DNA from 2 places in the Pseudoalteromonas sp. T1lg65 genome. Region 1 is predicted to be linked to the other one. Evidence: riboswitches for the same ligand, from Rfam matches in the RefSeq annotation. Region 1 holds a riboswitch; the other holds the start of a gene.
What was found. A riboswitch is a leader RNA that binds a small molecule or an ion and turns the genes downstream of it on or off. The one in region 1 is predicted to bind lysine.

Region 1 (11,483 bases):
TTGAATCCGGCTTTATCTAAGGTCTGTATTATCCGCGATAAAGGGTTAGCCTTTACCGCGTACCATAACTTAACAATTTGTTGATCAACCAGCGGAATGAGATGCGCCGCGAGTTGGTCCAAGTCATAACAGAAAAATGGCGTGGTCTCTCGTTGTGTTAAGTTTTGTGCAATGGCCCTTTGTGACGTGCTCAAACAGTGCATTATCGCAATACCTCTTCAAGTGCTAAAGAGGCGTCGCTCTGTTCGTCACGATACTTGACGATTAATGCACACGACATGCTAAGGCCTTGAGATTGAGCCCATTCGCTAGACGCTGGACGAGAACCAGGGATCACGATTGCGTTTTCAGGGATTGCTTCGCCTTTATCGAGCATTCTCTCGTTTACACAGTCGTAGACAGGAATGCTCGCTGATAGGCGAACGCCTGGTGCTAATACCGCCCCTCTTTTTACGACGACGCCTTCTACCAATACGCATCCGGCACCGATGAAGGCATCGTCTTCAACAACTACTGGGCTTGCGCCAATTGGCTCAAGTACACCACCAACTTGCACAGCAGCACTTAAATGCACATTCTTACCAATTTGTGCGCATGACCCCACTAATGCATGACTGTCCACCATAGTGCCTGAGTCGATGTAAGCACCAATGTTGACGTAGGCTGGAGGCATGATGATGGTGCCTGCTGCGACATATGCGCCGCGGCGAACACTACTGCCACCAGGTACCATTCTTACCCCGTCTTGTGCAGCAAAACCTTGAGGGGCTAAGTTATCCTTGTCAACGAAGCCACCTGGATACTCAGTGTTTACACCGTTTTTGAACGCTTCTAATATACCTTGCTTTACTTCAACGTTAGCATGCCATTGGCCTTGCTCGTCTTGTGTTGCTGCTCTAACGGTACCGTTTTCTAAATCGTTTAATAATGCTAACCAGCTCATGTTACTTTACTGCCTTAATTCCAAGATAAAATGCTGTCGTTTGCGCGAAGAATCGCGTCTGTAGTTGTGAGTTCTAAATGTGTCAGTGGTGGACGTAAGTGTGGTGTTTTCAACTTGCCTTGCAGGTGCATCAAGGTTTTCACTGGGATAGGACTGGCAACAGCAAATAAGCTATCGACGGCCGCTGACCAGGTGGTAAATAAGTTGGGAGAAGTGCCACTTAAGGAGCGCTTCACAAACTCTGCGGTTTGTTGCGGCCACGCATTGGCAGCGACAGAGACAAGTCCTTTAGCACCGGCTTGCGCGAAATACGGCATTAATCCGTCATCGCCACTATAAATTTCAATGTTTGGTGCGGCTTGACGAAATGCTTCGAAGTTATTGATACAGCCACTGGCTTCTTTTACGGCCCAGAGGTTAGGGTGTGATGCTAGGTTTTTTAGTAGCTCAGGTGCGATTGCGACGGCGCTCCGTCCCGGCACATTGTACAGCATGCATGGCACACTACTGGCGTCTAACAATGTGTTAAACCACTGAGTCTGGCCAACTATTCCTGGTTTCGCATAGATGGGAGTACCAAGTAATAAGGCATCAACGGGTTGCTGATTACAAAACGCAACCCACTCGAGTTGATGAGCCAAGTTGCTACCACCAACCGCAACCATCAATGGTACTTGAGGCGCAAGATTGCAAACAAATTGAACAATTTCTTTTTGTTCTTCAAAGGTGAGTGCTAACCCTTCACCTGTGCTACCAAGTAGTAAGATACCATTGCCTGCCGCTTGCTGTTCCAAAACGAGCGCTTCCAATACGGAATAATCCACTTGGTCTTGAGCCGTAAAGGGCGTAACTAACGCTGTCCACAATGGATAGTCAGACAAATTATATTGTGATTTCATCTCTACCGAACTTAAATCATGTTCGGAGTTTAGGCGGGTATAAGACGTCCAAACTTCGAACCGTTAAAATTCGAAGAGCAATGGACTTAAAAAAACGATAAGGCAAATGGCCTTATTTTTTCTAAGACCAGAAGCTCTCCACCATGTATTTTGGTGACAGTCGATGGGATTCAGCCCAATCGCCCGAAACACGTTATAGCAAATTAACGTATTTCTCGGCGTGTATTCCCCTCATTAAGCGTCGATGGAGTTTGCTCTCCTCAACTTAACTACCTGAATAACGCACCTCTTCCAGCCCTTAAGTTCGCCGATAAGGGCAAACTTTGTGAAATAGGGTGAGCGCGCATTGAAACATTTTGGCCGTCTAAGTGTCAACACTTCGGATGTAAATAATGCAATTGTTAACTACACTAAGCTCAATACCATAGGATCTGACTTAGCAATGCACAATGTAAAAACTAAATATAGAATGGCGCTGTTTGTGATGGCATCGCTAATCACCACCAATATGGTGATTATGCAATATTTGTTTATACAACAAGCAGATGACGCCAATGTGATTAACATTGCTGGGATGCAGCGGATGTTATCCCAGCGCATTGCACTACTGAGTGATAGTGTGGGTTCTGAGCAATACACGCAATTTAAGAACAGTATCGAACGATTCGAGCAAAATCACGACTTTTTACTTCAAGACGATGGACGAGATTATAAGTTTCTAACGCCAGAGTTGATGCAGTTATATTTTTCAGCTCCTGTTGAATTAGATAAACAAGTTCAAGCATTTATTCAGTTAGCCAAAGTACAAATACAGACGCCAAGTTCGGAGAGTAAGCGTTTATTAATGGCAACATCACAACAAATTTTACCTCGATTAAATGATGCAGTAACGCTTTTTGAGCAAATGTCGGAGGACAAAACGCAGCGCTTGAGAGAAGTTGAAGCGGTGCTATGGCTGCTGGGGCTTCTGGTTCTGTTTATTGAACTGAGATTTGTTTTCAACCCAATGCACCAACGGATCCATAGTACCTTGAAGCAAATTACGCAGGCCAAACAAGAGGCCGAAGATGCATTGCAATCTAAATCAAGATTTTTAGCGAGGGTTAGTCATGAGCTACGTACGCCACTGCAAGCTGCTCAAGGATACTTGCATTTGTTTAGAGAGAACAAATCGCAGAATTATTTACAAGAAACAGAGCGCTCAATTCAGCAATTAGGCCACTTGATTGCGTCTGTTGAAGATTTTAATAAGCTTAAAAATCAAGAAATAGTCATTGAGAGTCAGCGAACACACTTACAAGAAATCGTAAAATCTGCTTGTTTGCCCTACCGTTTGAAAGCTCATGAGAAATCATTGAATTTTAATTTGGCACTTAGCAATGACTTGGACGTTTGCTGTCATTGTGATCAAACTCGAGTCGCGTGGTTAATCGGTGAGTTGATAGAAAATGCGATTAAGTTTACCGAACGAGGGAGTGTGCAAATCTTTGCAGATCTACTCGTGTTGGAATCAGATACATTTTTAGAAATCCTTGTGGAAGATTCTGGCCCTGGTTTTGATTATGAAACATGGCTTGAATCTCATCAAAATGAGCACTTTCAAGGAATACAGTTAGGACTTCAGCGCTGTAAGTTGTTGGCTTCTGCGATGGGAGGAAGTTTGAGTTTTCACCCTATTGAACCAGTCGGGACCCGTGCGTATTTGTCACTGCCGCTGAAGTTTGAACACAATCATCAGTTGGAAAGCTGTACTTCGGTGTTGGGAGCAAAGTTACTATTGGTGGAGGATAACACGTTAAACGCCAAGGTAATTGAAAAAATGTTGCAAAGCATTGTACGTTCTATTGATCATGCAGAGCATGGTAAGCGCGCTTTAGAGTTGTTTAGTGACAATGACTATGACTTGATCATTATGGACTTAAATATGCCGGTGATGAATGGGTTTGAAGCAATAGCTGCGATACGAGAAACGGATCATACTATCCCGATTATTGTCGTTACTGCTAATACTTCAGAAGAAGATATTTTAAAAGCATACAAAATGGGTGCAACAGCTCACTTATTTAAGCCATTGCAACCAGATGCATTACAGCAAAAAACGTTAATGTTACTGAATCCTGTCGCTCAATCAGCGACTTCTTAACTTAACGTTACCCACCCCCGACTCTGCATCAATAATGAATTGCCCTTGACCGGAGTAAAAGCTTTCGGAGCCAACCATGCTCTTTCTCTTGTCATCACCGGTGAACCCTTTCAACGCCGTTTTACCTACACCTGATGCTAATTCAATGGACCTAAAATCTGAAGAATGGGTTGTGATGTTGATATTACCCACACCCACCTCGATGTCAGCAGAATTTTGCAGTTCGCTAATTTCGATATTGCCAACACCAACTTCGATATCCAGTGATAATGATTTAGGTACTCTAACATGCCAAGTTAGGTCATAATCGTCATTGTTTATTGCTAACGCAAGTTCACCTGCCGTACGTTTGGTCTCCAATTTGGCATCATCAACGCTGGTTGAATTACCAAACCAACTGTCTTTGTTACCTGGGTTTACAATGATTTCGACTTCGATATTTGAGCCTGAATACACTTCTAAGTCTAACTTTCCTACAGGAAAGTCGATCTCTAATTGCGTGGCATCATCTAGCGAAAATGATTCTTTAATGGTTTTTGAATCTGCTGCATGAGCAAATACACAAAGAGATGAAATAACAACGGCTAAGGCAAGTTTTCTCATAACGATTTCCTTTATTCAACTTATATTCAGTAAGTCGCAACAGAAACTACAAAAGGTTTAAACTGTTGCAAAAATAACAGCTGAAAAAATCGTTATGAGAATTTAAAATTTTGTTTCTTTATATTTTTTTAATATCAAAACCTTGTTGTTTTAACTGTGTGATCAGACCATGTTCACCAACGAGATGGAGAGCACCCACCGCAATAAATAAAGATTGCTGTTTAAGCAAAGGTGCTAATGTGGCGACCCAAGCATTATTACGTTGTATTATCATCTGTTTTTCAGCCAGTTTACCGTATTCTGAATCATCAAAACTTAACTCGTAGTAGTGTTGTAGTTTGTTCAGATCACCATTGCGCCAAGCAGAAACTAAATCTAGAAAATAGCTATCGACATCAGTGAGTTGTTCAAAAGTTTCTCTGATCATGTCATCACCGTATTTACCTAACATCGCAAACATTTCTAATTGTTGCTCCAGTGATTCAAGTTCCATAACTGGCTGATTATTTTCGTCTGCAAGCACTAGGATTTGTTTGTCTATGCCATTTGCTTCACTGAAACCTAAGCGCTGATACTCAATTTGCAACATGCTGACCATAACTGCCCAAGGGGCATAACGCTCAAATAAACCAATATCAATGTTTTTATTGGCAAAGTACTTTTTAAGTTGAAGATAGGTTTTTGGCTTTAACACTTGCTCTAGTGATTGGTTGGCAGGTAATAGCATAAAAGGTGCTGAACGCTGTTGAATCTCAACAGGAGAAAGCTGCTCTAAATTGATTTCTACAACTATTTTCTCGCTTTGTTTTAGTGCAGTGGACACTTTTGTTGGTAAGCCTTCCATTTGTTTGTCACCAACATGGACAGTACCAAATAGGTAGGAGGTTGAATTTCCCTTAGTAATTTGCCACAAACCCACTTCTGCATCGCTTTTTCCGCTGATAAAAAGCATAACGGCGCAGATCGCGAACCAAAATATAGAAAAACTCCGAGTCTTCATTTTTTCCTCTGAATATGAAATTTTCAGTATTAATTGCTCCCTATTGTGCCTTTATTTTGAGTGGTTGATAACCAAAAGAGAAAAATTAACAAATATTTCGATTGAATAATTAGGCAATAATCAACTGCTTATAAAAAAGTCTCCTTGCTCATTTTAGGTACTTGAGGGGGTTTATGCTCAATTTGCTTTAAATGGGGATATTCGTTTCTTTTATTGAGTTTTTGCTCTTGGTTTTGACATAAAATCTTTTGTTGACTTAGTGGCGTTAAACGCGGTATTAATAAAAAAAGAACGATGTTTAGTACATCAAACAAGTAAATATTTTTGGAAATTCGTAAATGCTATTAACAGTATCTATCCTAGTCGTGATTATTAACGTGGTGATTATTATTACCGCGGGGGCTAGTTAGTGCTGTAAGAAAAGTATCAGCATAAACGCCCCCCGCACCAAAAGGTTCGGGGGGCGTTTTCGTTTTAGGGCTAAACCAAGGCAAATTGAGAGCAAAAACAATGACTAATTCACTAACAGGAGCACAACTTGTCATCAAGGTGCTTGAGCAACAAGGCGTTAAAGAAGTATTTGGCTACCCAGGTGGCGCGATTATGCCAATTTACGATGCGCTTTATGGTGCACCTGTTAAACATTACCTTACTCGCCATGAACAAGGTGCGGGTTTTGCCGCCGTTGGTTATGCGCGCAGTACCGGAAAATTAGGAGTATGTTTTGCAACGTCAGGTCCAGGTGCCACAAACCTCATTACCGCGCTTGCTGACGCGATGATGGACTCAGTGCCGCTAGTTGCTATCACGGGTCAGGTTCCAACTGCAGCCATTGGCTCTGATGCGTTCCAAGAAGTGGATGTATTGGGGATGTCGTTATCTTGTACAAAACACAGTTACATGGTTGAAAGAGCTGAAGATTTAGCGGAAGTGCTGCAAGAGGCCATGTACTTAGCCCAGTCGGGCCGACCAGGACCTGTTTTAGTTGATATTCCTAAAGATATTCAACTTGCCAAAGTGCCATTCCATCCTTACGAAGTTCCAAGTGACGCGCAATATTCTGATTTATCAGCTTCGCAAGTCGAAAAAGCCAATGCGTTGCTGAGAGAAGCCAAACAGCCTGTTGCTTATATCGGGGGGGGAGTTCACAACGCCAATGCTCAACAGCAATTGATGGCGTTTTTAGAAACTACTCAGATGCCAGCCGTTTCAACTCTAAAAGCACTAGGAAGTGTGTTACCTGAATATGAATACGATTTGGGCATGCTTGGCATGCATGGTACCCAAGCCGCTAATTTGGCCGTGCAGCACTGTGATCTGCTGGTTTGTATTGGAGCGCGATTCGACGACCGAGTCACCGGTAATCTCACTAAGTTTGCTGCAGGTGCTAAGGTAATTCACCTTGATATTGATGCCGCAGAGGTGAGCAAACGCAAAAAAGCGGATGCGGCTCTAATTGCTGATTTAAAAAGCTCACTGGTGGCATTGCAGGGAGTGAAGACTGATGCAACTTGGCTTGATCATATCCTGACCTTAAAAACCCAGCATGCTTGGCGTTATGACTACCCTGGTGAAAAAGTCTATGCCCCTTATCTTCTTAATAAACTAAGCCAAGAATTGCCAAAAAGTGCAGTGGTTTGTTGTGATGTTGGACAGCATCAAATGTGGGTCGCACAGCATATGCAATTTTCTCATCCAAGTAATCACTTAAGTAGTGGCGGTGCGGGTACCATGGGCTTCGGTTTACCTGCAGCTATCGGTGCTCAGATTGCCAGACCTGAAGACATGGTGATCACTGTCTCCGGTGATGGATCGATCATGATGAATATTCAAGAGCTAGCGACGATTAGACGTAATAATTTACCGGTAAAGATTTTAATTTTGGATAACCAAAGGTTAGGCATGGTGAGGCAATGGCAAGAGTTGTTCTTTGAAGGTCGCTACAGTGAAACAAATCTATCAGACAACCCTGACTTTGTAGCGCTCGCTGCCGTGTTTGGTATACCAGGTCAAACCATCACACTTGCCAGCGAGGTAGATGCAGCTATTGATGCGCTTGTTCAGGCCCCTGGCCCATATATTTTACACGCGTGTATTGATGATAAAGAAAACGTTTGGCCGCTGGTGCCGCCAGGCGCAGCAAATGATGAAATGATGACGGAGAGCCTATCATGAAACATCACCTAACGGTTTCAGTTAAACAGCAAAGCATCGCTGTGGAGCGTTTTTTACGTGTTGCAAGACATCGTGGATTTCGTTTGACCAATTTGGAATTACAAGGTCAAGATGACCTGTACCAGGTCAAAATGACAGTAGATAGTGACAAACCTATCTATTTATTAACCTCACAACTGAGTAAGCTAGTAGAGGTGCAAAGTGTGAATTTGCACACACTACAGAAACAGGCAATTTAGAAGAATTAAGGTAGTTAATAATGACACAAACATCTGAAGTAATTTGGCACAACGGGGAAATGGTTCCTTATCACAAAGCAACCACACATGTGCTAAGTCATGCAATACATTATGGTAGCTCGGTTTTTGAGGGGATCAGAGCTTACGACACACCAAACGGCCCAGCGGTATTTCGTTTAACCGATCATATTCAGCGCTTATTCGATTCTGCAAAAATTTATCGTATGGAGATCCCTTTCACACCGGAAGAGGTGATTGAGGCTTGCAAAGAGACGATTCGCGCTAATGAATTTACCAATGCTTATTTGCGTCCGTTTGCGTTTCTAGGTCACGTTGGTCTTGGTTTGAATCCAAAATCGCACCGTGCAGACATGACCGTTGCAGCGATGGAGTGGGGAGCTTATCTTGGTGAAGAAGGGCTTGCACAAGGTGTGGATGTTTGTGTGTCGTCTTGGTCGCGTTTGGCACCGAACACGATGCCAACGGCTGCCAAAGCGGGTGGTAACTATTTATCTTCACAGCTTATTTCAGGGGAAGCTAAGCGTAATGGCTACGTTGAGGGGATTGCACTGGACGTTAATGGTTATCTCAGTGAAGGTGCAGGTGAAAATCTATTTGTGGTTAAAAAAGGCGTGTTATACACCCCACCAACTACAGCGTGTATTTTACCTGGCTTGACCCGCGATACGATCATTCACCTTGCTAAAAAGCGCGGCTATGAAGTACGTGAAGAGCCGATTGCTCGTGAAGCACTTTATCTTGCTGATGAGTTTTTCATGGTGGGAACTGCGGCGGAAGTCGTACCGGTGAGAAGTGTAGATAAAATCCCGGTCGGCAATGGTGGTCGAGGTCCTATTACTGAAGAACTGCAAACTGCTTACTTTGCCTTGGTGAAAGGTGAAGCGGAAGACGAAAACGGTTGGTTGGAATACGTTTAACAACCAATATTGAACTGGAATGAGGAAAAGCACCGCACAGCGGTGCGCTATAAAAAATAGGTGAAGCATGGCTAAATTACGGAGTAAAACAACAACTGAGGGCAGACAAAGAGCGGGTGCTCGAGCGCTGTGGAGAGCAACCGGCATGACCGACAGCGATTTTCATAAACCGATCGTCGCAGTGGTTAATTCTTACACCCAGTTTGTTCCGGGCCATGTACACCTTAACCAGCTCAGTGCGTTAATGGCAGATGCGATTTCCGAAGCTGGTGGTGTGCCGAGAGAATTTAACACCATTGCGATAGATGACGGTATTGCCATGGGACACGGCGGTATGCTGTATTCGCTTCCGTCTCGTGATTTGATAGCGGATTCTGTGGAATACATGGTGAATGCGCATTGTGCGGACGCCATGGTATGTATTTCTAACTGTGACAAAATTACGCCAGGAATGTTGCTGGCTGCACTGCGTCTTAATATTCCCGTTATCTTTGTTTCTGGTGGACCGATGGAAGCTGGAAAAACCCGTTTGGCGGATATCGACCTGAAGCTTGACTTGGTTGATGCCATGGTTAAAGGTGCCGATCCATCCGTTAGTGATGAAGATTCAGAGCAAGTAGAGCGCTCAGCTTGCCCAACCTGTGGTTCATGCTCAGGTATGTTTACCGCAAACTCTATGAATTGTTTGTTAGAAGCGCTAGGTCTGGCCCTGCCAGGTAACGGCACCACACTTGCCACGCACAAAGATCGTGAACAACTGTATTTAGGAGCTGCGCAGCGTATCATGGCTCTTTGTGATGAATATTATGGTAAAGACAACGAGCAGGTTTTACCGCGTAATATTGCTAATCAGGCAGCGTTCACCAATGCGATGACACTGGATATTGCGATGGGGGGATCATCAAACACGGTACTGCATTTATTAGCCGCAGCGCAAGAAGGCTTTGTTGATTTTGATATGAATGATATCGACAGGCTATCCCGAAGCACGCCATTTTTATGTAAAGTCGCGCCCGCGACACAGCAATATCATATCGAAGATGTTCACCGCGCAGGTGGGATCATGGCAATTCTTCATGAATTGGCGCAAGGGGACAAGCTTGATTTGAGTGTTGGTCATGTTGCCGGTGGTACTTTAGGTGATGTTATCAGTCGTTGGAATGCTTCAGATAGTAGCAATGAAAGAGCACAGACTTTTTATCGTGCCGGACCTGCCGGTATTCGAACAACGCAAGCAATGAGCCAAGAGTATCGCTGGGAAAGCCTTGATTTAGACAGACAAGAAGGCTGTATTCGCAGCATTGAACATGCTTTTAGACAGGATGGTGGGTTAGCAGTATTAAAGGGCAATTTGGCCCCTGATGGCTGTATTGTAAAAAGTGCTGGTGTTGCTGACGAAATGCTATGTTTCACAGGGCCTGCGGTGGTATTTGAATCTCAAGACGATGCAGTTGAAGGTATCTTGGGTGGCAAAGTTCAAAAAGGCGACGTGGTCATTATTCGCTATGAAGGGCCCAAAGGTGGCCCGGGTATGCAAGAAATGCTTTACCCGACCAGTTATTTGAAATCCATGGGATTAGATAAAGATTGTGCACTACTTACTGATGGTCGTTTTTCAGGCGGTACGTCAGGACTATCAATTGGTCACGCTTCGCCAGAAGCGGCAAGCGGTGGCAATCTGGCGTTAATTGAAAACGGCGACCTAGTAGCGATAGACATACCGAATCGCAGCATTGACGTAAAACTCGATGCAACAGAACTATCACTCCGCCATGAAAAGCAACTAGCGCGTGGTAAAGATGCTTACAAGCCTCTTAATCGCGAACGTTACGTTAGCCCTGCCCTCAAAGCGTATGCATTACTGGCAACAAGTGCAGATAAGGGAGCCGTGAGAGACTTGAATAAACTCGAGGAGCTTAGTTAGCTATGGTTTCTCAAGAACTCGACTACTTTCGAGCCATCATTCAAGCCAATGTCGCGCCTTTAGTCGAAGTGACTCAAGTGAGTCACCTTGAACAGCTTTCAAGTCAATTAGGCAACAAGATATGGTTGAAGCGCGAGGATCAGCAGCCTGTCTATTCGTTCAAGTTGCGTGGTGCATTTAACAAACTGAGGCAGCTACCCAAAGGTACGCGAGTATATACGGCGTCTGCAGGTAATCATGCGCAAGGGGTGGCGCTGAGTGCGACTTACTTAGGGCAGCATGCAACTATTGTAATGCCTGTGACAACGCCTGAAATCAAAGTCAATGCAGTGCGTAAATTAGGCGCAGAAGTGATTTTGCATGGTCATCATTTTGATGCGGCTAAACATCATGCATTAGCACTTTGTGAACAGCAACAAGGTGTATTTGTACCACCTTTTGATGATAGAGATGTCATCGTTGGTCAAGGCACCGTTGCGCGTGAACTAATTCAACAACTTGATGAACTCGATGTGGTTTTTATTCCCGTCGGTGGTGGTGGGTTACTTGCTGGCATGGCGGTTTATTTGAAATCACTCAGGCCGGATATTCGGGTTATCGGTGTTGAAGCACAAGACAG
Region 2 (11,483 bases), 1.4 Mb from region 1:
CCGTGAAATTTCTTCCACTTCTTTTAGCGAAAGGTCTTCACGCATGCGTGTAAACAAGTTGAATTCGAGGTTTTTCAACTGTAATTTGAGGCTCTTGATCTGCTTTTGGGTTTCGTTGATCCGAAAATCCAAGGTATGTAGGCTTTGACCTTGCGCACTATTGATTGAAAATGACAGTTGCTCGTACTCTTTTTTCAACAGCGATAAGTTCGTTTTTAAGGTAGCATGATTCGTTAATTCGAACTCTTGTTTTAACGCATGGTAGTCATTAAACCACTGCTCAATTTGGGTTTGTTTACGTTCAATATCTCGAGATTGCTGTACGTATAGCTGCTGTTTAGACTCAAACTCCCGTTTTTCATCTTCAATGGCAAGTAATTGCTCATCCAGTTCTGCCAGTTGCGCGGTATGGTAGTTTTCATACTCCGCCAAGGCAATATCGATTTTTGGCGCATAGGCCGCTAACTTACCCTTTAATGTCGCTTCGGATTCCAGCATAGATTCAAGTGCAGAAATCGGTTCTTGCATGGACTCCAGCGCAGTCAGCTCGCGGCGAGCTCGGTTCACTTTATCAAAAGCACGTCGCCACACCTCGTAAAAGTCGACTTTAGAGTTAGACATGTGACGTTCAAACACTTTTAGCATAAAGCGTTTTACATCTTGTGCTCCTAATTTATGTAAATTTAGAATACGGCGGAAAATCTCTTTATAAACAGGAGCATCTTGCACATTGTTTAATGGGATCATTTTTAAGTTTACGTCGCCATCATAAGGAGTGGCGCCGCCAGTGAGTAGGGCATTCAGCTCTTGTGCTTTTAGCTCAATTGGCTGGTATTGTTTCGCTTGCAGGTGCTTAAAAAGCTTGGTGTATTTGATGATACTTTTACCTTCGGTGTAATCATCTAGATTAAGCTTTCCGGGGTAGCAAAAAAACTGGTGTGCATAGCCTGCAATTTTGCCCAGTCCAGCAACGCCAATAACGACATCACCATGCGGCAAATTGGCTTCTAGTAGGATGTAGGATTGATCCGAAGAAAAGTAGAATTTACGTGTTTCCTCAAGATCGTGACCATCCCATTCCGTCAGACGCAAGTCATTAATCAAAGGAAATTGTAGTGCGTTGATCACCGAGCTTTTACCGGTGTTATTTGGCGCACAAATCGAAGCGCTTTTATCCAATGGAATAACACATTTTGCGTAGCCAGCAGTGTTGAGTAGTGCGAGCTTACTTAATCCGTACATCATTTCACTCATAGCTCGTCCTCACTGTCATATTGCTCTTCATTGACTTCCATTAATGCATCGATATAGCGATAAATTGGTGCTAACAACATAAAACCTTGTTCTACTTCGCGAGCTAATCCAAGCCTGACCATTCTGAGCAACACATCTTTACGCAGATCGGAGCCGGAAAAAATTTCTAACTGGTCAAACAAATGCTTATTCAGTTGTACCAGCGTTTGCATCAGTTCTAGATCGACAACTTCGTCAAAAAGGGCATTTAACGGATCTTTGCCTTGGTTGGCAAAATGCTCGATGGCGATGTATACCGTTAGCGCAATGGCACGGGAGATTTTTCCCATGTTGGGCGTGCTTTCATCACTGGCTAGGTAATAGAAACCTCTGGCATCGTGTTGTAAATCATGCCCAAGTGCGGCGAATAGTGCTTGATAGCTCTCTATTTCTTGGTCCAGCTGTTGCCAAAGTGTGGTATCTTGTTCACTAATGTGATAGCCACTAACCAGTTTTTTGTTAATTGCTTGCAGCTCGCTGAGCTGCTCCAGATTAATCTGTGTCATATCTTTTAATCTTGTTTTTCTGCGGTACTGAATGGGTATAAAGCAAAGGTGTGTGATGCAATAGTCAGTTTTGACTTGTGCTCATCTTGCGTTAGCGCCAGCTCGGATTCATTAATTAATTTTTGGTAAATAAACAGCATTTCGTCGGCGTCGAGATCAGGGTAGCTCTCTGATAATAGGCCCAATAGCGCTTTACCGGGTTGGCCGGATGACTGTACTTTTTTCTTCACATCGCGATAGTCAGGGATATTAGGGCTTTGGTAAGCTGGTACATCTTGCTGATCGGGCAACTGATACTCTTCGTGCTCGAACTCACTTAAGCTTGCCATATAGGCGACCATATGGCGTTTTTGTCCTAAGTTAAATCTTTGAATATCAGAGACAAAATCAGGCTGAACAGGGGACAGAATGTGATCTACACCCTTTTTACGGATCAGTCCTAAGACCTTTGAAGCTTGACGGGTAATAAGTGTGTTTCGTCTTAACTCTTCTCTTAATGGCATGAGAATATCGGCACTGCGACTGAGGCTTTCTCGGCCAATTAAGTGCATATCTAGAATGCGTGTACGCAGCTGCTCTAGCATGCGTTTATCCGCATGGCCTCGTCCTACTTGCTCAATGTGATCTATTTGCTCACTGACCTGCATTTCAATCTGATCAAAGCAGCGCTGGAATGGACCATGAATATCAACCATCTCCAGCATCGGCTCGATATATTCTTCAAATGCTTCTAACACTGCTTTGTAGCGCATTGTCAATGATACGCTAGAGTTGTCAGATTTTGCCTGTTCCACTAAGTTCATGATGGCGCTTTCATTATGCTGATAAAGCTTCACGATTTTACGTACCCGCTCATCCATAATTCGACTAAAACGTCTTAGCTCAGAATAGTCGCCTTCTAGCCCAGATTGGGCGAGGCGATTACCCAAACGTTCGATATCTTGCACCAGTACGGTAATTTCTTCCGCTAAACCAAGGCTTTCTTCTTGTAGTAAAAAACTAGCGAAATCAGCAACAGCACGGTTAATTTCTAGCTGTGAAGACTTTGCCAAAGGGATAATCACTTCTTGATTTAGTAACCGGTTGGTTTCTTTATAAACTCGTTCACTGGTCCAGTTTGGATTTTTTTGTTTTATGATGTTTTGTACATCTTTAAGACTAAAATCTGTCATTCTAAAGCGTTTAAAAAGTAGTTCTAAAACGCTCCAATGATCATTTATTGTATTTAATACTTTTTTTGCTGGGATCATAACTTTCCAGTATGTAGCGATTATGTGACACCCGATAGTAATAAAGTTGTCACACATTGTTGTACCCGATAGCGCTTACTTCTCAATAGTGCTAGAATCCGCGCCCAACACAAACCCTCTCTACGTTGTCACATTAATTACAGGTTGTTTACGCGCTATGGTCACGCCCATTATACTAACCCTGATTGCTATCGCTTTTGTACTCATCGTTATAGAAGATATAATTCATGTAAACAAGGCCAAAACGACGCTTTTTTTTGGTACTTTATGTTGGATTATCACCTTTATCTCGCCAATTCATGGCGAAAGCTCAGAAAGTGTGCAACATCAGTTGGATCACAATATTCTTGAAATAGCTACATTGTGGTTATTTTTGATGGCAGCGATGACCTTCGTTGCGTACCTAAACTCAAAAGGGTTTATCCAAAATATCGTTCACCGGATCATGCCAACCCATATTAGTGAACGCAAGCTAATGTTTCTAGTTGGTGGCTTTGCATTTCTATTTTCTTCTATTTCGGACAATATTACAGCAACGCTGGTGTCTCTGGCGGTGGTGATGTCACTAAAATTGGACCCTAAAAAGCTGATTAAATACGCCACCCTTATTGTGTTTGCGGTAAATTCAGGTGGGGTATCGTTGATCACTGGTGATGTAACGACCTTGATGATTTTCCTTGCAGACAAAGTAACGATCCCACATTTATTATTGTTAGTCACCCCAGCCATTATTAGTGTTTTGGTACTTGCGGCGATGCTGTCGATCGGGATGAACGAGCAGCTGGTATTTGAAAAGCAAGAATACCGTCGAATCGAGAAAACCGATATTACGATTGCTACCATATTTATGACGACGATTTTGGCGACTTTGTTCTTGAGCGTGCAGTACCACGTACCGCCAATGTTGACTTTCTTGTTTGGCTTATCATTTATGTTCTTAGTGGCACAGTTTTTAATGCGCAAGAAGGACGTAAACAAGAAAATCATCGACTATATCCGCGAAATAGAATACGACACGCTATTGTTTTTTGTCGGTGTATTGTTGTTGGTTGGGGCGTTAAAGGAAGTGGGTATTTTGGCGAAATTTACCGAACTTTACGTGTATTTAAAGCCAGAATACGCAAACTTTTTAATGGGCTTGTTAAGTGCCGCGGTAGACAATGTGCCGCTAACCGCTGCGTTATTAAAAGCGGATATTGAAATGACAGCGGCTCAATGGCTAAGTTTCACATATGCGACTGGTGTTGGTGGTTCGATGCTTATTATTGGCTCGGCAGCGGGAATTATCGCTATGAGTAAGGTAAAGGCACTAACCTTTGGCAGTTATTTGAAAATGAGTGGCTACATCCTGATTGCTTATAGTATTGGTTATACTGGCGCACACTTTGCGGGTCAGTTTATGTAGATACACTATTTTTCTAGGAGTTTAATCTGTTTTTAATATAAAAAAACTTGACTTCTAGATGTCTGAAAGATAATTTCTCACAGCGCGCTTAAATGGCGCGCTTTTATTTTGTCTCAGTTCAGATACTGTCAGGCAAAATAATCAGAAGAGGTGCGATGCTTAGGTAGCTAATGTGAGGTGACGAAACCTGTGATCATTAGTGAGGGAGGTACTCGCCGAGAAGAGTAGTTGTTCGTCGTGGCTACTTTTCGGTTTACGAGGCTGAATCCTCGGAACTGTCACCAAGTTGGTGGAGAGCTTCTGGCTAAGGTCTATTCTAAATTCGATATTTCAGATCGCCTCGCCAAGTTCTCCTTATTTAAAACGGTTACTAAAGCGTAACCCGAAGGAGAGAAAATGAATTCGCAATATGTTGTCGCAAAGTTTGGTGGAACCAGTGTTGCAGACTTTGAGGCCATGTCTCGTTGTGCTCAAATTATCAAAGATAATCAAAACGTTAAAGTCGTCGTTGTTAGCGCTTGTGCCGGCGTAACCAATCACTTGGTGACGTTAACTAAGCAAAAAGACGCGTTAGAAGAAAGACTTGAAATTGTTGCGGCGGTTGCTGATATACAACAAAAGATTATTGATGAAATTGCCTTAGATGTGGATTTAGCGCAAGGCTATGAGCAAACGTTTAGCGAGTTTAAACAATTGGCCGAGTTACCGGCTTTGAATAAACAGCAATGTGATGAAATGCTGAGCTTTGGCGAACGCTTTTCTTCCTATTTATTTACGCAAATATTGCGCAATACTGGCATTAAAAGTGAGCGCTTCGATGTCAGGAAAGTATTAAAAACGGATAACCAATTTGGTAAAGCAACACCAGATGTTGCAGCTACACGAGAAGCTGCACAACACCACTTACTGCCATTATTAGAAAGTGCCGTTCAGGTAACCCAAGGCTTTATTGGCAGTGACCAATATAACCAGACCACCACACTAGGTCGTGGTGGGTCGGATTATAGCGCCGCGTTACTGGCCGAAGCTATTGAAGCAGGAAGTGTACATATTTGGACGGATGTCGTGGGGATTTTTAGCACCGATCCGAGATTGTGTCAGATGGCAAAACCGATTCCGAGATTGAGCTTTGATGAAGCAGCAGAAATGGCGACATTTGGTGCCAAAGTATTGCATCCTGCCACTATTTTACCGGCAAGTCGTCGTGGTATTTCGGTGTTCGTTGGTTCAAGCCGCGATCCGCTAGCAGGTGGTACGTGGATTGAGCGAGATAAGAGCGCAGTGCCGGGGATTAGGGCGGTCACACAACGCAAAAATCAAATTCTATTGACACTGAAAAGCCCCGAAATGTTGCTAGCGAGCGGTTTCTTGGCGAGAATTTTCACAATTTTAAGTAACTACAACATTTCTGTAGATTTGGTCACAACGTCAGAGATCAGTGTGGCATTAACATTAGATAATGCACTCAATGCCTCTCGACCTGAGCTCGATCAAGATTGCTTGGATGAGCTGAATGAATTCTGTCACGTGACGGTGGAGAACAATCTAACCTTGGTGGCATTGATCGGTTCTGAAATCCAGCTTAAGCAGTGCGAATTGAATTTAATGCAGACATTGTCGGATTTTGATATTCGGTTAATTTGCCATGGTGCAAGTAAGCACAATCTGTGTTTTTTAGTGGATCAAGCCGACTCAGATACCGTGGTGCAAACAATCCACCAAAAATTACTGGAAGTTGCATAACAACAAGCTCAGCAGGTGTAGAGCACCTGCTGAGCTAGATACGTGAAATTTATCTTAACCATGTAAAATTGCTGTAAATCTCCATTCTTAAACTTAATTTCGGGGATTTGAGCTGAAATTGAATGAAACGTGCCTAAAATAGCCAAATGGCTGTTTCTGAAATCGACATCTTCAAGCTCGCAATTTCAATCCAAGTCCGTATAATCGGGCGCCAATAACAATAAATACTGATAAAAAATATGGCTCAAATGCGTGATGGTTTTCAAAGCCGATTTGGCTTTGTTCTGGCTGCTGCTGGTGCAGCTGTTGGTTTAGGAAATATTTGGGGATTTCCAACTCAAGCCGCTAATCATGGTGGCGGTGCGTTTTTACTTGTCTATTTCGCGGTAATTTTCTTACTGGCGTTACCCGCGCTATACACTGAACTTTATATTGGTCACAAAGCCCAATCTAACCCAGTCAAAGCCTTGCAGTCTGCATGGCAAGAAAAAAGCCCAAAAATAGGCGCCGGAGCGGGCTACCTAGGTTTGACTGGTGCCATCGTAATGTTGAGCTTTTATTCCATCGTAGCCGGATGGATGCTTGCCCATGCGCTAGACCCCATTGCAAAGCTGTTCGGTCTAGATGCAGTTAGCCAGTTTTTAAGTGGCGACTCGAGCACTCGAAATTTCGTGTTTACACCTCTGATGCTGTTACTGACCGCCAGTATTATATTGCAAGGGGTGAAATCGGGGATCGAAGCGTGGTCTAGAAGGCTAATGCCACTGTTATTACTGTTATTGATTGCGCTGATTATCTATATGGGCACGTTAGACGGTGCAGCAGAGGGCTTCAAGGCGTATTTGGTTCCTGACTTCGCTCAAATTACAGATCCTGATCTCATCATCGCAGCAATGGGACAAGCGTTCTTTTCATTGTCGTTAGGTGTAGGGTGTATGATGATTTACGGCTCTTATTTAAAACCTAATGAAAACCTGCCCAAATTAACATTCAGCGTAGCTATGTTGGATACCGGAGTGGCGTTTTTAGCTGGCCTTTTAATTATTCCAGCTATCTTCGTTGCGCAACAAAATGGCGTGGAAGTCTTTCAAGATGGGAAACTTATTGGGGAAGGGCGATTGATCTTTGCTGTGCTGCCAGAACTTTTTGAAAACATGGGCCAAATGGGCTTATTAGTGAGCTTGACCTTTTTTGTCCTAATGTCGATAGCGGCTGTTACATCAACTATTTCATCCACCGAGATCCCGGTGTCTTTTATGGTTGAAAATCATGGTATGCAACGTAAACAAGCAACTTGGATTGTTACCGCAGTCATCTTTGTTGCTTCCATGGCTATCATCTTAAACTTTGATTGGTTGTTTGGTTTGGTGATTAGCTTGCTGACACATTATCAATTACCGCTAATGGGACTGTTCTACTTTGTTACTGTAGGCTGGGTATGGAAACGTGGTAATCAATTACGAGAAGACGCTACGGGCTTGCACTATTGGTTTGCCCAATACGTGCGATTTGTTTGCCCAGTACTGATGACAGCTGTGTTTATCAACGTCGCGTTGAAAGGGTAAAAGTAACAGAGGTCGTCTAGTTTAGATGACCTCTGTTTTTCAAGCGAAATAACACCAGCTAATTTATAGACTAATTTGCCAACTTAAAGTTTTTGGTGATGTCCTTTAAATCGTTGCTCAGCTTCTTGAGTTCAAAACTTGCAGATGAAACTTGGTCAGCACCCGCCGCATTTTCTATAGCAGCCTGTTTAATTGATTCAATGCTGTGTTTAATTTCTTCAGTTGTTACGGTTTGCTGATGTGCTGCGGTGGCTATCACTTCAGCACTTTGCGCAATTTGGTTTATCTGTTGCACACTGTCTTGCAAAAGAGCAGCGCTGTCATTTGCAGCAATAATCGTGGTTTTGGTGGCTTCAATTGACAGATGCATTTCAGTCACGGCTTGCTGTGTACCAGCTTGTAGGTTGTTGATCATGTCTTCAATATCTGCTGTAGATTCTTGAGTCTTTCTTGCTAACTGTCGGACTTCATCGGCGACAACTGCAAATCCTCGACCATGTTCACCAGCACGAGCAGCTTCAATCGCAGCATTTAGTGCCAGTAGATTAGTTTGCTCCGTTACGGTCCGAATGACTTCCAGTACTTGGCTTATGGTCTGTGCGTTGCCTTCAACTTGGTTAATAACCTGTTCTGCATTGTCGATTGCTTGACTTAACTGGGTCATTTGGACAACGGTGGCTTGCAAAGTGTCATTTGCCGAGCTAGAAGTTTGCGTTGCACTGTGACTCAAATCGGCAACAATACGGGCATTGTGTGCGACTTCTTCTATCGACTGATTGGTTTGATCCATCGCCAGCGCAACTTGCTCTATGTTGGCATGTTGCTCCTGCAAACTGGCATTGGCTTGATTGCTAGCGGCACTTGTTTGCTCAGCAGTACTGGCAAGTTGCATAGTAGATTCAACGATAGTCCCAATCATGGTATTTAACGATTGGTTCATGCTCGCCATTGCACCATACACGCCCTCATATTGAGCGTGGTTACTAAAATGTTGGCTAAGATCACCCTGTGCGATTTGCTCACTGATTTCCTGCATTTTGATTGGCTCGCCACCCAACGGTTTGATAATGGAGCGAGACACAACGAGGGTGATAGAGATCACAGCTAGCAAGGTGATCAGCGTAATGATACCTATAATCCAGTTTAATCTATAAATTGGCGCAAATGCCTCTGCTTTGTCTATTTCTGCCAACAGCACCCAGTTTAAATTGGCATAGCTAAAAGGTGTATAAGCAGAAAGCACAGGATTACCATTGTAATCGATGATAATTTCAGTATCGGAAGTACCTCGTAAACCTTTTTGTACCGCAATAGTATCAACGCCATTTCTTTGTACAGTTCCCGCAAAGCTGGCAATGATTGAACGGCCGATAGGGTCCAGGTATGAGTCGGAACGCATGCGCTTGTCTTCACCAACAAGATAAGATTCACCCGTTTCTCCCATGCCGCTGCGAAGTTGCATAATACGATTAATGGCATCAATTGATAGCTGTAGAGCAATGATGGCCTCTACCTTACCGTCTCTCATCACTGGCTGACCAATAAATGCCGCCGGTTCATAATTGCTCGGCGCATAACGTGAAAAATCTTGAAGTGTAAATTCACGGTTATATAGGGTATTGCGGTACAAAGAAGCTAAGCCAGAGTCATTATAAGGCCCAGAGACCAGACTGGTTTGATAATCCGATTCTTTGGCAACGGTATATTCAACAAAGCCATCAGCATTGATAATAAAAAGGTCATAGTAGCCGTTCGCTTCAATAAACGTATTGAAAAACTCGTGGTGCTGTTCTGCGGCTGTTTTTAGAGATTGGTGAGTGTTTTCTTGGTAGGCTGCTTTCCACTTTGCTGTTAACACGTTCAAATCAGCTCTTCTCGAATCAAAATAGCGTGTGATCTGGGCGTGTTTGATTTGTCTAATTGATGTCAGTTGATTATAGGTCTGTTGCTCAATCGTTGAGCTTGCTGAAAGCAGTGAAAATAGTGAGATCACACCGACAGGAAGCAAGCCAATAAGCAAAAATGACAATAATAAACGGGTTTTGATACGCATAAACACTCCAGACAACTCTTAGCGGCGGGGGAGTGTACACGATTGTTGTGTTTTTAAAAATTATAATAAGGTTGAAAAGTAAACAAATGTGAAAGCCATTCTGTTGCTTATTCCAACCAACTAATAAACAAGACTTTTATTTTTGCCTCAGTCACGTTACGAGTTGTGCGTTTTTGTGACTGACTTATTGAGCAGTCATATTCGTTGCTATTTTTGTTAAACCCACTTCAATATCGAATGGTAAATCGGTTCGTATTGTTTTTGCATAGTGTTACGCATAGCATTAATGGCTGAAGTCGACACAAAATCAGCAAAAAATCATAGCGACGTCAGGCTGATTAAAGTTGTGCAAGTTAAGCTACTTCTTGTAATTAATAGCACTAAGGAATAACCATGAATCGAATCAGCCTGTGTTTAATCTATTCTATAATCGCTTTCAGCACCTTAAGTCATGGTCACGACACATCACTAGTCTCGGGCAGTCGCTATTTTGGAGAGACTCCACCAGGGCTAACCCCCAAGCGATTTTCCCCGAAAGTGCTGGACCATGATGGATTACTTGAAGCAGGATTTTATTCTCCAGACATGACGGAGTTTTATTTTGTCAAAAGAAATGGCAAAACTAACCAACGTTGGTTTTTTGTTATTCGATATGAGCAAAATCGTTGGGGTGAAGCTACTGAAACCGATATTAAATGGCCGTTATTCTCAGCAGATGGAAATAGAATTTATTCTGAAAAGGCATATAGAGATCGCACTAGCACAGGTTGGTCAGCACCCAAAAGCCTTGGTGCGTTTATAAAAGAACAGGCTCATGGCAGGAGTGTGTCTGATAATGGTACTTTTTATTTTCCGTTTTTTAAAAAGGAAGATAAAGGCAGAGGCAACCTTGGCTATGCTCGTTTGATAAATGGTAAGTATGAAAATCCGATAAAACTTGGCCCCGAAATAAATAAGGGTGACTACATTGCTCATCCATTTGTAGCACCTGATGAATCTTATTTAATGTGGGATGTAGAGAGAGAAGATAATCAAGGTGGGCATAAACCAGATATCTATATTAGTTTTAAACAAAGGAACGGTACTTGGGGTCCTGCCATCAATATGGGTAGCAAAATAAATACGCCAGTGTATGAGCAAAGTCCAGTGGTTACGCCCGATGGAAAATATTTGTTTTTTTGGCGAGGTGAGGAAAGAGTCAAAGAAGATGGCAGTATTTACTGGGTAGGAAATCCATACTGGGTGGATGCAAAAGTGATTGAAGATCTCAGAAATAAATCATATTGATAATGTCTCTGCGTTGTCAAAAGACCTTAAATAATTCCAACAAAGTAGGTGTTGGGCTTTAGAAAAAAGACACCGTGTTATTTCTTGGAAATCACCATGTGAATTGGTCTTTTATTCAGCCACAGCTAGATATTAAGCGTTTTGTTGTGGTGAAAGCTCAAGCTAAGAGAGCTGGGTAAAAATTTATTTCGTCATCGTTCAAAACATTATTTTAAGGTTATTTTAATCTTACAAAGTGGATTAGAATCGAGCTGACAAGGGCGTCGGCAAAGTTTTTTTACCTGCGATATAGCTGAAATTGAATTGAATATGTTGGTTTTTGATTGCTGAGTTGTTAAATAATGATTGCTTGAGTTGATGGCTTGTCTGTATAGCCCCAAA

Region 2: another riboswitch for lysine. It lies ahead of lysC (lysine-sensitive aspartokinase 3); the one in region 1 lies ahead of dapA (4-hydroxy-tetrahydrodipicolinate synthase).

What each region holds. Positions count from the first base shown of each region.
Region 1 is NZ_CP196837.1:3,700,323-3,711,805, reverse strand. Features, by position in the region: gene ACSLBF_RS16500 (PLP-dependent decarboxylase) at 1-203, opposite strand, end outside; gene ACSLBF_RS16495 (2,3,4,5-tetrahydropyridine-2,6-dicarboxylate N-succinyltransferase) at 203-943, opposite strand; gene dapA (4-hydroxy-tetrahydrodipicolinate synthase) at 958-1,842, opposite strand; lysine riboswitch at 1,966-2,141, opposite strand; gene ACSLBF_RS16485 (response regulator) at 2,189-3,985, shown strand; gene ACSLBF_RS16480 (hypothetical protein) at 3,971-4,588, opposite strand; gene ACSLBF_RS16475 (TraB/GumN family protein) at 4,707-5,588, opposite strand; gene ilvG (acetolactate synthase 2 catalytic subunit) at 6,099-7,763, shown strand; gene ilvM (acetolactate synthase 2 small subunit) at 7,760-8,002, shown strand; gene ACSLBF_RS16460 (branched-chain amino acid transaminase) at 8,023-8,940, shown strand; gene ilvD (dihydroxy-acid dehydratase) at 9,008-10,864, shown strand; gene ilvA (threonine ammonia-lyase, biosynthetic) at 10,867-11,483, shown strand, end outside.
Region 2 is NZ_CP196837.1:2,301,603-2,313,085, reverse strand. Features, by position in the region: gene ACSLBF_RS10085 (ATPase) at 1-1,254, opposite strand, end outside; gene ACSLBF_RS10080 (condensin complex protein MksE) at 1,251-1,799, opposite strand; gene ACSLBF_RS10075 (hypothetical protein) at 1,805-3,049, opposite strand; gene nhaD (sodium:proton antiporter NhaD) at 3,207-4,454, shown strand; lysine riboswitch at 4,592-4,762, shown strand; gene lysC (lysine-sensitive aspartokinase 3) at 4,851-6,197, shown strand; gene ACSLBF_RS10060 (sodium-dependent transporter) at 6,437-7,762, shown strand; gene ACSLBF_RS10055 (methyl-accepting chemotaxis protein) at 7,833-9,815, opposite strand; gene ACSLBF_RS10050 (hypothetical protein) at 10,209-11,102, shown strand.